Regions from separate parts of the Shewanella sp. Scap07 genome, predicted to be linked through region 1. Evidence: predicted binding sites of a transcription regulator. Region 1 holds the regulator's gene; the other holds the start of a gene.
The links. Region 1 encodes MetJ, which represses methionine synthesis genes. Its sites were predicted from a motif close to TAGACGTCTAGACGTCTA; they were not measured.
Positions count from the first base shown of each region.

Region 1 (7,781 bases):
GATGAACTATCTTTAAATTCGATGCGTAGTAAAAGACATCACTACAACAAAAATAATATAAGGGCTGAATGAAATGAGATCACTTCATCTTTGTTTTAGCATGGCGTTAACCCTGATTTTTTCGGCAAATTTGTATGCCGAAGGGGGAGATTATGCCAACACTCAGCACTTAAAGCACTCGCCTTTAGCGCATCAAATATTCAGTGTTCAGCCACAAGCCAATGGGGTGAACCTAGTCAGCACACTAAACACATCAGATAACCCTTGGCAGCGCTCTGCCACAGTCAGTCACAGTCAGTCTTGGCCTTATGCAGCTAACCTGTCGCTGCAATATGATATTGAGCAGCCACCAGTTGATTGGATCAACGCCGGGGCGGTAAGTGGTGATATCAAAAGCCAATTAAGTGCTGAGCCAGCATTGGCGGCAGCAAAAACCACAGAGCATAATCTGACGATGAGTATGCCGCTGTCGATCGTTAATTTACCGATTGCAGTAGAGGTCACTCCCAAACTGCAAACCATAGAAAGCTATACAATCGCCGATAGCCTGTCTGCATACCGAAGTAACAGCGATACGCTAGCAGGCGATAGCCAAGTGACATCCAACCTTGATGTTGGCCTCGCACTCGAACCTGTTGATGGGTTGGTTGTGGGCGTATCTGGGCGTAATTTAGTCCCGCAAACCATCAGCGTTGATAACCCTTTTAGTGTGCAGGCGTATGACTATCAATTAGCGCCGCTGTATAACGCGGGTATCGCTTACCAGTGGCGCGCATTGAGTGTCAGTTCTGACATCGACCTTAATGCCAACCAAGGGTTTACCGATATCGAAGATAGTCAGTATGTTCGTTTTGCAGGGGCATTAAAGGCCACTGACTGGCTTTCCGTTAGCCTAGGCTATCGACATGATATGCTTGAGCACGAAGCAGATATTTACACCATTGGCACTGGCATGTCATTCGGGCCTAGCTTTAGTATTGATTTCACCGGTTTGGTTGATAGTGATGCTGCAGTCGGCGGCGTGCTTAAAACTTCTTATTATTTCTAACTCACCAGCAAGACGTCACGATAAAATCAGTGTCGCCACGCGGCTGCTTGTCGTCTGTGATTCAGCTACTCGATAATCGCGGCTTAGCTCGCGAGTTCAAATATTGATTTTGCAATTAATATCAATGCACTGAGCGAGCATAACAGCAACGTCATTGAACGAGTTTTGTCTTTATCGACATGGCCCACCATTCTATTTGCCGCAAGATAGCCAAGTACGACCGATGGCAGCAGTAATACCGACACACTGATATGTTGCCAAGTGAGCAGGCCCGTGACAGCCAAAATAGCCAGTGCAATCATCGAACTGAAAATGAAAAATGCTGATAGGGCAGCACGAAACTGTTTGGCATCTTTACCAGCAAGCAATATCGCCATCGGCGGTCCACCAATGGCAGCGATATTACCAAACACCCCAGATAATACGCCCGCAGCAAATAAGCTCTGTTTGTTAATTGCCAAATTAAACCGCAGCACACTGAGCAATACCGCAACTAATACAATGGTGGCAATGGCTAATCCCAATATCGGCGCTGGGGCAAACAGCAGTAGGGCTGCGCCAATAAAGCCACCGGGCACACGCCCCAGCAAAGCATATTGAAGACCATTAAACTGCAGCGAGGCGCGCTCTCGCATCAAAGTGAGTAGAGAAATAGAAAAGCCCATCAAAATCACCGGCGCCGGCACAAGCTGGGGATCGACCAGATACAGCAAAGGTGAGGCTACCACGGCTAAGCCGAACCCAATGAGGCTCTGGGTTAACGCGCCAGCAAAAATAATCAATGAGGCGAGTAATAAGGTTGTCGGATCAATCAAGTCGAACATAGAGCGCCTCTGCAGATAAATGAGCGATCAGGTAGAGCCTGATCTTTCAGTACGACTATTTGCTGTGATTGGCTGCGGTGGAAAACTAAAACGTGGAACGTGAACAGGTTGAAACGTCAGCCGAGATGGCCTGGCTAACATTTCAAACTCAGTAGGTAAACTAGAGCAAACGCGGTTGATCTATTCTAGTTCTTCCCACTCGATGCCCATTTCGTCCATCAAGCGTTTCACTTCTGCTGGCATGCTATCGGGCTTATCTTTAGACAAGTCTTCATCGTTAGGCAATGGCTGGCCAGTATAAGCATGCAAAAATGCTTCGCATAACAGCTCGCTGTTGGTGGCATGGCGTAAGTTATTAACTTGGCGGCGAGTACGTTCGTCAGTTAATACTTTTAAAACCTTAAGCGGAATTGAAACAGTGATTTTTTTTACCTGTTCATTTTTTTTGCCATGTTCAGCATATGGGCTTATATAATCGCCATTCCATTCAGTCATCGACTCACCTGTAAATTCTCAAATTCGGGGCAGATTTTATACCCTTACAAACTACAGTCAAATTATTGCCTCTTATTTTTGTTAATTGCAAATAGATTTCTACATGTTTGGACGTCTAAATGGCTAAAATTGGTTGACGAGGGCCACCACCTTCGGTACATTTAGACGTCCAGACATCTCTTAGGTGTCTATTTTCATATTTTAGGAGTAGATGATGACAGAGCGTAAATTGGCCACCGCAGCAGTACGTCGAGGTATTGAGTCCGATACTCAGCACGGTGCAGTTGTACCGCCTATTTATCTTTCTACCAACTACTCATTTGATGGGCATAAAAATCCACGCGATTTTGACTATAGTCGCTCAGGTAACCCTACCCGTTGTATTTTAGGTGATGCCATCGCCGAACTGGAAAAGGGCGCGACTGGCGTTGTGACCTGTACAGGTATGGCTGCCATTACCCTAGTTACTAGCTTATTGGGGCCAGATGATCTGCTGGTGGTTCCCCATGATTGTTATGGTGGCAGTTATCGACTGTTTACTAATTTGGCCAAAAAGGGCGCGTTTAAATTAGTGGTTGTCGATCAAACCGATGAGGCTGCATTAGCCGAAGCCATTAGTAAAAAGCCTAAAATGGTGTGGCTAGAAACCCCCTCTAATCCGCTTTTACGTGTTGTTGATATTGAGACGATTGCCCAGGCCAGCCACGACGTGGGAGCTCAAGTCGTTGTTGACAACACTTTCCTTTCGCCCATCCTACAGCAGCCTTTATTATTGGGTGCTGATATTGTGATCCACTCAACCACCAAGTATATCAACGGCCACAGTGATGTTGTCGGTGGTGCCGTGGTGGCTAAAGATGCAGAAGTGGGCGAGTTACTGCACTGGTGGTCAAATACCTTAGGTTTAACTGGATCTGCTTTTGATAGTTACCTGACATTGCGCGGTATACGCACCTTAGCCGTGCGTATTCGTGAGCACCAAGCTAATGCAGAGAAAGTCCTGGCCGTATTAACACGTCATGATGCGGTTGATACTGTGTACTACCCAGGTTTGCCTGATCACCCAGGACATAAAATTGCGGCTAAACAACAAGCAGGCTTTGGTGCCATGCTCAGTTTTGAATTAAAAGGTGGCGAAGCGCAACTTGTTGCCTTCCTGGATGCGTTAAACTATTTCTCTGTGGCCGAAAGTTTAGGCGGTGTGGAAAGCTTAGTGGCTGTGCCTGCCACCATGACACACCGAGCGATGGATGCACAGGCGCGCGCAGAAGCGGGCGTACACGATACCCTCATCCGTTTATCTGTCGGTATTGAAGATGGCGAAGATTTAGTGGCTGATATCAGCGCAGCGTTAGATGCCGCCAATGCGGCTAGTTGTTAAGCTCGTTTAGTAGGAGTAACAGATGACACGATGTCATTTACATAAATTTGGTGGTTCTAGCCTAGCTGACGCTGATTGCTATCGCCGTGTCGCGCATATTTTGCTGACTCATGGTCACAGCGATGATTTAATTGTGGTATCAGCAGCGGGCAAGAGTACTAATTTTCTCTATAAACTGCTTACGCTACGTGACAATGGTGAACTGTGGCAAGAAGAGCTGCAGGTGCTGATGAGTTATCAGCAAAACCTGATTGAACAACTGCTATCCAATGAGCAAGCCCGCAGCCTACGTGAACGTTTAGCCACCGACAAAGCAACGCTAATCAGCTTGTTGTCATTAGAGCGCTTAAGTGAATATCAAAGCAACCAAGTGGTGAGTTTTGGTGAACGCTGGTCGTCTTGTTTATTGGCGGCATTGCTACGTGAATCTGGCGTGGCGGCTGTTGATGTAGACGCGCGCACTTTACTCGTGGCTGATGAAGCAGCGGTGCCGCAAATTCGGTTGCAAGAGTCGAAAGACAAAGTGCAGGCCGCGCTGAGCGCTCACCCCAATCAACGAATTGTAATCACCGGATTTATTTGTGCCAACGACAGTGGCGATACATTACTGCTAGGCCGTAATGGCTCAGACTTCAGTGCCACATTGTTAGCAAGCTTAGCGGATATTGAACGCGTCACTATCTGGACCGATGTGGAAGGGGTGTTCAATGCAGACCCTAACCGTATCAATGATGCCAAACTACTTAAGAGCATGTCGTTAACCGAAGCTAACCGTTTAGCGCATTTAGGCTCTCCTGTGCTGCATAATCGCACCTTACAGCCGCTGTTCGATACAGAGGTTAGCTTAGCGGTACGTTCAAGTTACGCACCGCATACTGACTTTACCTTAATTGCCCCGAAAAGCTCGCAAGCAAGTGCGCCTGTGGTGACTAGCTTACCTTCAGTGTCATTACTGCAATTAACTGCCCGTGCACCACTGCCACAGCTGCTAGCAAGCTTTGCTCAAGCAGGGCTTACGCCTTTAGCGCATTGGCCGCTCACGCAAAACCGTGTTGAGCTAGCTTTTACCCATGAAAACGAGAAACAAGCGCTGGCAGTGATTGAGTCTAACAGCAACGAATTGGCTGTGAGCGAAGTATCAGTGAAGCAAGATTTAGGCTTAGTGGCATTAGTGAGCGCTGACGCCAATTTGTATCGCCGTGGTTTTGCCCGCTTGTTGAGTCGCGAAGCTCGGCCGCTGTGCAATGATGGCTTGAGCTTAGTCACTTTAGTGCCGAAGTCACAGGTTAACCTGTTGACCCAAAAGGTGCATCGTCGCTGTGCTGGGCCAAGAAAGCGCATTGGCGTGTTGCTGTTGGGTGTGGGTAATATCGGCGAAGCGTGGATTGATCTGTTTAAACAGGCCAGACCTAACCTCAATAAAGAGCTAGAGGCCAGCGTTGAACTCATCGGTTTGCTCAGCTCGCGCAAGGCACTGCTATCAGATACCGACATTGACCTAGACAGTTGGCAACAGCGGTTTGATAGCGAAGCTGAAGCTTGGCAATACAGCCAGTTGTTTGACAAGCTACAAGGCCTAGAGTGCGATGAGATTGTCGCGCTCGATATCAGTGCTAGCGCAGATTTAACCCTGCAATATCCTGCGTTTTTTGCCCGTGGAATCCATGTGGTCAGTGCCAACAAGTTAGCCGGTTCTGGCCCACTGGCGTTTTATCGTGAACTGAAGCAGCAGCTGGGTAATCGTCGCTTATTTTGGCGTTACAATGCCAGTTGCGGTGCCGGGCTGCCGGTACAGCATGCGCTCAATGATCTGCATAACAGCGGGGATTCAATTGAAGCGGTTGGCGGGATTTTCTCTGGCACCCTATGTTGGCTGTTTGAGCATTTTGATGCCAGCAAGCCGTTTTCGCAGTTGGTGTTAGAAGCCAAAGGTTTAGGCATCACAGAGCCCGATCCTCGCGATGATCTCTCCGGCCGTGATATGCAGCGCAAACTGCTTATTTTAGCTCGTGAGATCGGCCATGAAATTGAGCTTGAGGATATTGAACTTAATTCGTTAGTCCCACCCGAGCTGGTTGATATTTCTACTGAGCAATTTATCGAACGTATTGGTGAACTGGATGCGCAGATGCTGCAGCAATTCCAAGCGGCTGCCGAGCAAGATAAAGTGTTGCGTTATGTTGCCTCGTTGGATCAAATCGATGGCGAGCTTAAAGCGGCCGTTGGTATCCAGTGGGTTGATAGGGATCATGCTTATGCCAACCTCACACCGGGAGATAACGTGTTTGTGGTGCGCAGTGCGTTCTACCAAGACAACCCGTTAATTATTCGCGGACCAGGTGCTGGCCGAGAGGTCACTGCGGCTGCGGTGCAGTCGGATCTGGCGCAGATCTGTCGCGATCTACTGCAAGAGTAGCGATACAAACTATTGAAAAGGATGCTGCGGCATCCTTTTTTTATGCCATTTTTCCGCTAAGGTCAGTAATAGCAATCAGTATAAACCAATCGTTGTACTGTCTAATGAATAGATATTTCACCAATCAGGCATTTTTACGCTTGACTTCAACCTCAGTTTCTCTAGTATATGGACATATAGACGTCCAAACGTCCATATGTAATTAAATTAGTCGGTTTGAGGAAAAAGAAATGGCATTTCATCACGCACAACATGCAACGTCGTTAAACCAGAGCTTATCTGAGCTTAATGGTGATATTAATGTGTCATTTGAATTTTTCCCGCCTGCTAATCCAGAAATGGAAACCTTACTGTGGAACTCAATTCGTCGTTTAGAGCCGCTAAACCCTAAATTTGTGTCAGTGACCTACGGCGCAAACTCTGGCGTACGTGATAGAACCCACGGGGTGATTGAGCGTATCCAAAAAGAGACTGATCTGGTTGCCGCGCCTCACCTAACATTAGTTGATGCCAGCGATGAAGAGCTGATTGAGTTGGCGAAACATTACTGGAATTCTGGTATACGCGATATTGTTGCTTTGCGTGGTGATTTACCTGATGGCAGCCCTAAACCGACGCGTTTTGCCAATGACCTTGTGCGCTTGTTGCGCTCGGTTGCTGATTTTGATATCTCAGTTGCTGCATACCCAGAAGTGCATCCTGATGCCACCAATGCCCAAGCGGATTTGATTAACCTCAAGAAGAAGATTGATGCTGGTGCTAACCGTGCGATTACTCAGTTCTTCTACGACGTTGAGTCATACCTACGTTTCCGCGACCGTTGTGTTGCCGCTGGTATTGACGTGGAAATCGTACCTGGCATCCTGCCGGTTACTAACTTTAAGCAATTGAAGCGCTTTGCAGGCATGACTAATGTGTCGATTCCTGGCTGGTTGCATAAGCAATTTGAAGGTTTAGATGACGACCCATCGACCCGCGCGTTGGTTGGCGCTAACGTGGCGATTGATATGGTTAAAGTCTTGTCGCGCGAAGGCGTGAAAGATTTCCACTTTTACACCCTAAACCGAGCCGAACTTACCTACGCAATTTGCCACACTCTTGGGGTTCGTCCAGCTAAATAGCAGGCATTTTGAATCTATGAATACTCAAACCTCGCCACCGTGCGAGGTTTTTTGTCTCTATCAAGGTTGGTTGAATGGCATTACTCCTAAGCGGTTAATATCGATACTCTATACTTATCGACTATGAACCGCCGCGGTGCTCAATCAACTTGCTAACAATGGATTAGCTTAAGGATATTATGTCATCATCAATATGTCCGTTATGCCAGCAAGATAACCGCTGTGCCTTAACGCAGCAACAGCCCGCTGCACAGTGTTGGTGTATGCAGCAAACGTTTCCAGCTAAAGCGACACTGGCCGGGCGTAACTTGCCGTCACAGCAGTGCTTATGCCAGTCTTGTGTGCAGAGATTACTTGAAGAGGCCAGCCAAGGGATTAAACGCTTAGACTAAGCAAAGCCATCTTCACTGGGTGCAGGCTGTTGACATATTAGGGCTGGGTCACCATGTTGATTAACACTTGTTAAGACTATTTGTGTTGGCCTCATGCCCAAGTT
Region 1 covers NZ_CP041329.1:657,046-664,826, forward strand. The annotation lists gene traF (conjugal transfer protein TraF) at 74-1,048, shown strand; gene FLM48_RS02885 (sulfite exporter TauE/SafE family protein) at 1,132-1,872, opposite strand; gene metJ (met regulon transcriptional regulator MetJ) at 2,053-2,367, opposite strand; gene metB (cystathionine gamma-synthase) at 2,582-3,748, shown strand; gene FLM48_RS02900 (bifunctional aspartate kinase/homoserine dehydrogenase II) at 3,771-6,164, shown strand; gene metF (methylenetetrahydrofolate reductase) at 6,395-7,285, shown strand; gene FLM48_RS02910 (cysteine-rich CWC family protein) at 7,465-7,677, shown strand.

Region 2 (7,781 bases), 100 kb from region 1:
AATTAAATCGCTGCCTTGCACTCGCCAAGGTTTCTGTTTGGCGTCCATCAGTACGCCCTCTATGACGGCGAGTGACTGACTGATACCTTGTTGCCTGATATCGAAATAGAGTGATTCATTAATATGGGACTGGGCGAACTTTGGCGAGATGGTATAGCTTGCCTGCTGGCTAAGTAATTCAGTGACTGAGGCATAGCTGGCAATGGCGTTCTCATTGGTGGCCCTGACGCCGGTTAGCAAGGTCACCGCGAGTATGATCCCGACTAAAATGGCACTGGCTTGCAATGGAGATTGCCGATAATGGGCCGCAAAAATAGCTAAGCTGTGCCAATAGCCTTGTACGCCAAAGCTATTCATGGACTGTGCCCAATTTTACATGGCAGCGACGCTGCATGAAAGCGGCGCACTCTTCACTGTGAGTCACCATCAATACACTGGTTTGCTGCTCTGTTGTCAATGCCGTCATCAGCTGCATCACTTCCATACTGGCTTGCTGATCGAGATTGCCTGTCGGTTCATCGGCGAGTAACAGCGCCGGTTGATGCGCTAATGCTCGTGCGATGGCCACTCGCTGTTGTTGGCCGCCAGATAACGACTGCACATGCCGTGATAGCAGGTCTCCCAACCCTAAAGTGGTGACTAAATGATCGCACCAGTCATTCCATTTATGGCCATTCAAACTAAGGGGAAAGACGATGTTATGTTTAACATCGATTGGCGTTAGTAGATTGAACTGTTGAAACACGACGCCTAATTGTTGATGTCGAAAACGACTCCACTGTTTGTCTTGCCATTGCTGAGTGTCTTCGCCACGAAGGATGATTTGACCACTTGATAATGGTTCAAAGCCTGCAATGAGATTTAGCAGGGTGCTCTTACCACAGCCACTGGCGCCAGTTAACGCCACGCTATCAGCTTTGTTGAGCACAAAATTGACTTGATTAAGTACTTGGTGTTGTTGCTCGCCATCCATAAAAGACTTGGATAGATTATTTAGCTCAACGATTGCATGACTCATTATCACTCCATTGCTAACTGCTGCAATTATCCCACTCGAACCCAGACCGAATATTAACGCGATGGTGAGTGGATTTGACCCATATGCCACTAACAACTCTTTAAATGGCGACACTATCGCTTTGCGATAAAATCTTGATTCTGAATGCTACATATACAAGATCTAGGTTGGTTCGCTTCACTTCACAAATTCATCATACCTGAATCGGTATTAGATAATACATACTTAACTCGTGCCTAGAAGGATCATTTATCATATCGATAATGGCGGTATTTATCGGTCGGGGTTGGGCGGTTGAGTGTGCGGGACATAGATAAGAAAAAGGCGCAAGATGCGCCTTTTAATGAACTCGTTACCGCATTGTTATTGCGATGGCTGAGGCGTGTATTATGCTTCGTCCAGCGAATAGGGCAGCGCCTGAATAGTCAGCGACGATGCTGGCATGTCAGCAATACGTAGTTGGGTACCGATTTCAGTATCATTAGGCAGTACGGCACTAAGCAGCACTTGGTTGTCTTGCTGAGCAACCTCAATAATGGTGCCGAGTTTTTTAAAGCCATCTTCGATGGCGATTTCCAATTTACTGTCGGTATTAACCGCTGACTCTGCTGTGCCAGTAATGATATACAGTGCACGCTTGTTGCCACCACGGTATTTCATTCGGGCGATGGTTTCTTGGCCCATGTAACAGCCTTTTTCAAAGCTGATGCCATTGATAGCTTGTAAGTTACACATCTGCGGCACAAATTGACCTTGATGACTGGCAGCAATATTAGGGTAGCCAGCTTTGATATCAAGCGCTTGCCAAGCTGTGGCGCTGTATAAAGGCTCACTAATTGAGCCCAATAATGGCTGTGCAGCACTTTGTTCTAATACCATGATGTAGCGCTCGCCATCTTTAAGTAAAACGCCGCCGGGAATTTCACTCAGCTCTTGGTTGATTTCGCCAAAATGATCTTGTATCCACTGGCTAGCATCAGTGCCTGCTACGCCCAATATAACAAAGTCTTCACTGGCATCGGTTAGCTCTGCTTTACTAAATACGGCGTATTTAGCTAATTGAGGTAAATCGGCTGCTAAGGTGTCTTTTGGCATCATTAGCATCAGTGCATCATCGATAGCAAATGTTCTGAATGCCGCTAACATTTTACCTTTAGGGTCACAATGTGCCCCCCAACGCCACTGATCGTTAGCTAAAGAGCTGATATCGGTGGTAACTTGTCCATGAATAAAGCTTCGACCTTGCTCTCCGGTGACGCGCATCAGGCCAAAATGGTCAAGTACAGATAGCATTACAGCAGGAGTAGAGTCGGTTGCTAGCCATTGTGGCTGCGAAAGGCTTAAAGTCATGGTAATCGTCCTAAGCTAAAGCGGGTAGAATCACTAAAGAGTGTCATCCTATCGTGTGGTTAGTTAAAGATATATGGGCATTTATAAAAATATAAAGGGATCAAATGTGATCCGTAGAACAAAAACAATATTTGAGCATAGATGAGCACAACAACTGAGGCAATTGAGGAAGGAATATGTCCAGCAATAGCGCAACCTTAAACACTATTAACCAGCAAGATGACGCAGTTTTTGAACAGCTTGTCGCTGGGGTTAGGCAGTTTAATGTCGAGCACATGGGGGATGAAAAATCGCAGCCACTCATGGTGGTTGCCCGTGATGAACACGGGGTATTGATTGGCGGCGTGGCAGGATGCACCATATATCGAAATTACTTGATAGAGGTGGTGTGGGTTGCTGAAAATCAGCGTGGTAGCGGACTTGGAAAGCGCTTAATGATGCAAGCTGAAGCTGAAGCTAAGTCTCGTGGCTGTGTGGTGGCACAACTTGACACTTTGGGGTTCCAAGCACAGCCTTTTTATCAAAAGCTAGGTTTTGAAGTGGTCGGTGAGGTGCCAGAATTAGTGGCAAGTCCAGCGCGCTATTTTATGCTGAAACATTATTAGCGTTTTAGGTAGCGGCTTTGACGTCCAAACAACGCAGTTTTTGACTGTTCATCATGGCCCTTAAATGAAAAAAGCACATGTCATTCATGTGCTTTTTAATTACCGATGTGCCGGACTAGTTGAGCAGTCTAGCGCGAATGGTACCGTCGATAGCTTTCATCTGCTCAAGCGCTTCTACGGCTTGGTCAGAGTCGACTTCCATCACTACATAACCAATGTCAGCGGTAGTTTGTAGGTATTGCGCCGCAATATTGATGCCTTTCTCCGCAAACGCTTGGTTAATCTTAATTAGAATACCGGGTTTGTTATGGTGAATGTGCAATAGTCGCGAAGCATTCTCATGCTGAGCCAGCGAGACTTCAGGGAAGTTAACCGCTGTTACCGTTGAGCCATTGTCTGAGTATTTCGCCAACTTACCCGCGACCTCGATACCAATGTTCTCTTGAGCTTCTTGGGTGCTACCACCCACGTGAGGAGTCAAAATAACATTATCTAAGCCACGTAGCGGACTGATAAATTCATCGTCATTAGATTTTGGCTCTACAGGGAACACATCAATGGCGGCGCCAACAATACGTTCACTCTTGATTGCTTGGGCAAGGGCATCGATATCAACCACTGTACCGCGAGAAGCATTGATTAAGATGCTTCCTTGCTTCATGCAGTCAAGCTCGGCTGCTGCTATCATCTCTTTAGTCTGTGCCGTTTCTGGTACATGTAAACTGACTACATCAGCAAGGGATAGCAATTCAGGTAGCGAGTGGATCTGTTGCGCATTACCGAGTGGCAGTTTGTCTTCAATATCATAAAAGATGACACGCATGCCTAAGGTTTCCGCCAAAATACCTAGTTGGGTACCGATATGACCATAGCCAATCACGCCAAGAGTTTTGCCGCGGGCCTCATAACTGCCGACCGCGCTCTTTAACCAGCCACCGCGGTGTGCCAGTGCGTTTCGCTGCGGAATGCCGCGAAATAGCATGATTATCTCGCCTAATACCAATTCTGCTACACTTCGAGTGTTTGAGAACGGCGCATTGAATACCGGAATACCGCGTTTTTCGGCAGCAGCAAGATTGACTTGGTTAGTGCCGATACAAAAGCAACCAATACCGACTAATTTTTCGGCATGATTCAGCACAGTTTCAGTGATTTGGGTACGCGAGCGAAGACCAACAAAGTGAGCATCTTTAATGGAAGCTAATAGTGCTTCCTCCCCGAGTGATGCCTTGTGATACTCTATGTTGCTGTATCCTGCACGTTTAAATACATCAACGGCAGACTGGTGGACGCCTTCCAACAGCAGGATCTTGATCTTATCCTTGTCCAGCGAATGTTTCGCCATGATATGGGTACCCTCTTGTTTGTTGTTGCTACTATGTCACTATCAATGATGTAATTATTATTATGCCCGCCCAAAATAGCACTTTTTTTCGCCACTGTGGAGGGCTAGATGGCTAAAGTTATTATTCTGATAATAAAACAATATCGTCTAAGGAGTTCTTATTTTGAATAAAAGCGCTATTTGGCTCACGATTTTTTTATCGGTGTTGCTTTGGTCAGGTTACCAACCCAAAGATCAGTTCACTTGGTTTTTAGAGGTGCTCCCCGCAATTGCGGCCTTACCCATACTATTTTTTACGCGAAAGTCATTTCCGTTAACCTCATTGGCCTATGGTCTAATTTTAGTGCATGCGGTGATTTTGATGGTGGGCGGTCACTATACCTATGCTGAAGTGCCACTGTTTGATGATATTGCACAGTGGATGGGGTCAGATCGCAACAATTACGACAAAGTCGGTCATTTGGCCCAAGGGTTTATTCCGGCGCTTTTGGCACGAGAGGTGTTGATTAGGCAGGCTGTGTTGCAGGCGGGCGCTTGGTGCCATTTCTTAGTCTGTTGTTTTGCCCTAGCGCTATCAGCATTTTATGAGTTAATTGAGTGGTGGGTGGCGCTAGCAACCGGTGAAGATGCTGAGGCGTTTTTAGGCACACAAGGTTATGTTTGGGATACGCAATCGGACATGATGATGGCACTCATTGGCGCTATAAGCTGTTTAATCTTGCTGTCGCAAACACATGATAGGCTAATTAAGCAAATTAAGACGCCAAATTAGATTTTTATTCTGTATAAAATAAATTATGTGCATTTTTTAAGTCTACATATTCTATATTATTGACTCTTTATAACTAAATGTTATTCCTCTGTAACATTTGTTGATATAATATTAGCGTTCATACTTTTTTACTATGGTAATTCGGTAGGATTTATTCAAACCTACTAAACCTTATCGGAAAGAGTCATTATTCTGATTGATAGGGAAATGTGATTAACCTGGTTATTGAGTTAATTACTGACTTTTCAGGGAGAGAAGTAAATGAGTAAAATTGACGAGTTAGTCTTTCTGCATCAAGTGGCTGCACCTTGCCATTTAGCAGTACTGGCCGAGTCTATCGGTCTAAAAACACGGATTGTTAAGCAAGTTTCAGAGCTTGATCCTGAGCGGGATAATAATAGCTTTTATCTTATCGCCCAAAAAGGGGCGGCATTAGACAATAAAGGAATTCCTTTATTAGCCTCTCGACTGGTGCCTCATGTGCCTGTTGCGCTATATCAAGTGGAACGAGATACTTTAGAAGCCGAATCAGCATTACTGCTCGGTATTCGAGGCTTACTGTATGCCGATCAGCGCATGGATCTATTATTAACCGGTTTGCGGAAAATGGTAGGCGATGAGCTTTGGTATGATAGAACGTTGATATCTAAAATGTTTCGTCAGCTAGTTAAACGGTTAGATGGTGCGAATGACTTTTCCCAAGATACAGTAGCGATGTTGCAAATGCTCACTGGTCGAGAGAGAACTATTATTCAGCTAGTTTCTAGCGGTGCTAGAAATAAAGAAATTGCACATCGCTTATGTATCAGTGAACATACTGTTAAAGCACATATTTCTTCTATTTTTAGAAAAACGCAATCACGTAATCGAGTCGAGTTATTACGCTGGGCACAAACTTATCAAAGTCATTTTGAATTGTGCTCTTAATAGTCACTTATTTTTAAATTAAAAAAAGGGAGCAATTGCTCCCTTTTTTATTGTTGATATATTGACTTAGTTTTGAATAACAGTCGCAGTATTGAAGTCACCCATTTGGGTCACGCTGATCATGTTTTCAGTACCTGTCTGAGAACCCATCACTAGGTTATCATTACCGGTTTGCGATACAGTTAAGCTGTTGTTGTCACCAACTACGGCAAATTCAGCAGTACCGTTATCACCGCCAACCCAGTTACCATCACCAAGTTGGGTAATGTTGGCGTAGTTTTCATCGCCGCTGATGAGCAAGTCAATAACGTTCAAGTCACCCGTTTGCAGGGTATCGACTTCAACATTGAGGTCGCCAGCTACAGTGACAATTGCTTCATTCTCATTGCCAAATTGCTCTGAAGTAATGACATTATCAAACCCTTCAGCAACCACTTCAGTGTAGTTTAAGTCACCTTCTTGCTCGACATTGATCTCATTGCCATCGAATACTGCAAAAGCAACGATTTGGTTATTGTCACCAGTAGAAACCAGAGTTAAATCATTTTCGTCGCCGTAAACACCAAATGTAGCAAAGTTAGTGTCACCAGTCTGGTCTAAATCTACAGTGTTCTCATCACCCCAAACTTGGAATTCAGCGCCGTTGGTATCGCCAACTTGGTCAATCGTGATGGTATTTTCACTGCCTTGTACATCAGCAATTAAGATATCGCCAATAACGTTACCATCACCATTTTGGGTAATAGCTACCTCATTACCATCGCCAGTGGCAAATTGCATGTAAGCGCGGTTAGAGTCACCATCTTGGTCGATCTCTATCGTGTTTTCGTTACCTGCAAGGGTATATACAAAGCCTGCGTTCGAATTACCAACTTGGTTAACATCAAAAGTATTGTCGTCGCCTTCAACACCTTGTACGCCAGCAAAGTTAAAGTCACCTTCTTGGTAGATAGTGACATCATTGTTGTTGCCGACATTTGGGGTGAGTGCTAGTGAAACCATACCACCTAAGTTGTCATTACCTATTTGAGTAATGCTACCGTCGTTTTCATCACCCTCTACCAAGAACAAAGCTTCGTTATTGTCACCTGCTTGATCAACAACAGCGGTGTTGCTATCACCAATAAGGTCAATGTCTGAGGTATTTGTCACGCCAACCTGTAACACATCAACGCTGTTTTCATTACCAATAACATTGGCATCAGATTGGTTCCAAAAGCCTGTTTGATCAGTGATTGCTTCGTTGCCGTTGCCTTCAATGTCGATGCTAGATACATGCCAATCATCAACTTGGTCAACTTCAACGTTGTTACTTTCACCTTCAGATGTTACGTAAGCTTCATGCCATACACCATCTTGAGTAATCGTAGCTGTTTGGTCGTCACCAGTTTGGTCAACAGTGGTGATGTTTAAATCACCTGTCTGGGTAACCACAACTTCTTGGCCAACAACAGCGGCATCAGCTGCGACTGAAATTGTCTGATTGATGGTGGCTTCGTTATCTGAAGCAGCAAAAGCTGATGCAGACATACCGATGCTTGCGGTAATAGCTAACGCGATAATAGACTTCTTTGCTTGCGATCTCATTGGACGCTCCCTGTTAATATTGAGTTATAGTGATTGCGGCATTATCTGCAATCTGTTCAATTGAAAAATTCGCACTTCCGAGTTGGTTGAGCTGGACTAAATTGCCGTCACCCACTTGAGTGATGTCGGCCTGATTTGACCACCCAACTTGCAAAAGCTGTACTTCATTACCACTAC
Region 2 covers NZ_CP041329.1:758,845-766,625, forward strand. The annotation lists gene FLM48_RS03285 (FtsX-like permease family protein) at 1-357, opposite strand, end outside; gene FLM48_RS03290 (ABC transporter ATP-binding protein) at 350-1,018, opposite strand; gene ygfZ (tRNA-modifying protein YgfZ) at 1,406-2,368, opposite strand; gene FLM48_RS03300 (GNAT family N-acetyltransferase) at 2,545-2,973, shown strand; gene serA (phosphoglycerate dehydrogenase) at 3,089-4,318, opposite strand; gene FLM48_RS03310 (DUF2238 domain-containing protein) at 4,482-5,090, shown strand; gene FLM48_RS03315 (LuxR C-terminal-related transcriptional regulator) at 5,352-6,017, shown strand; gene FLM48_RS03320 (curlin) at 6,084-7,604, opposite strand; gene FLM48_RS03325 (curlin) at 7,618-7,781, opposite strand, start outside.
Region 2: serA (phosphoglycerate dehydrogenase) is a predicted target of MetJ. The motif match lies at 4,416-4,433, and genes of this name have one in related genera.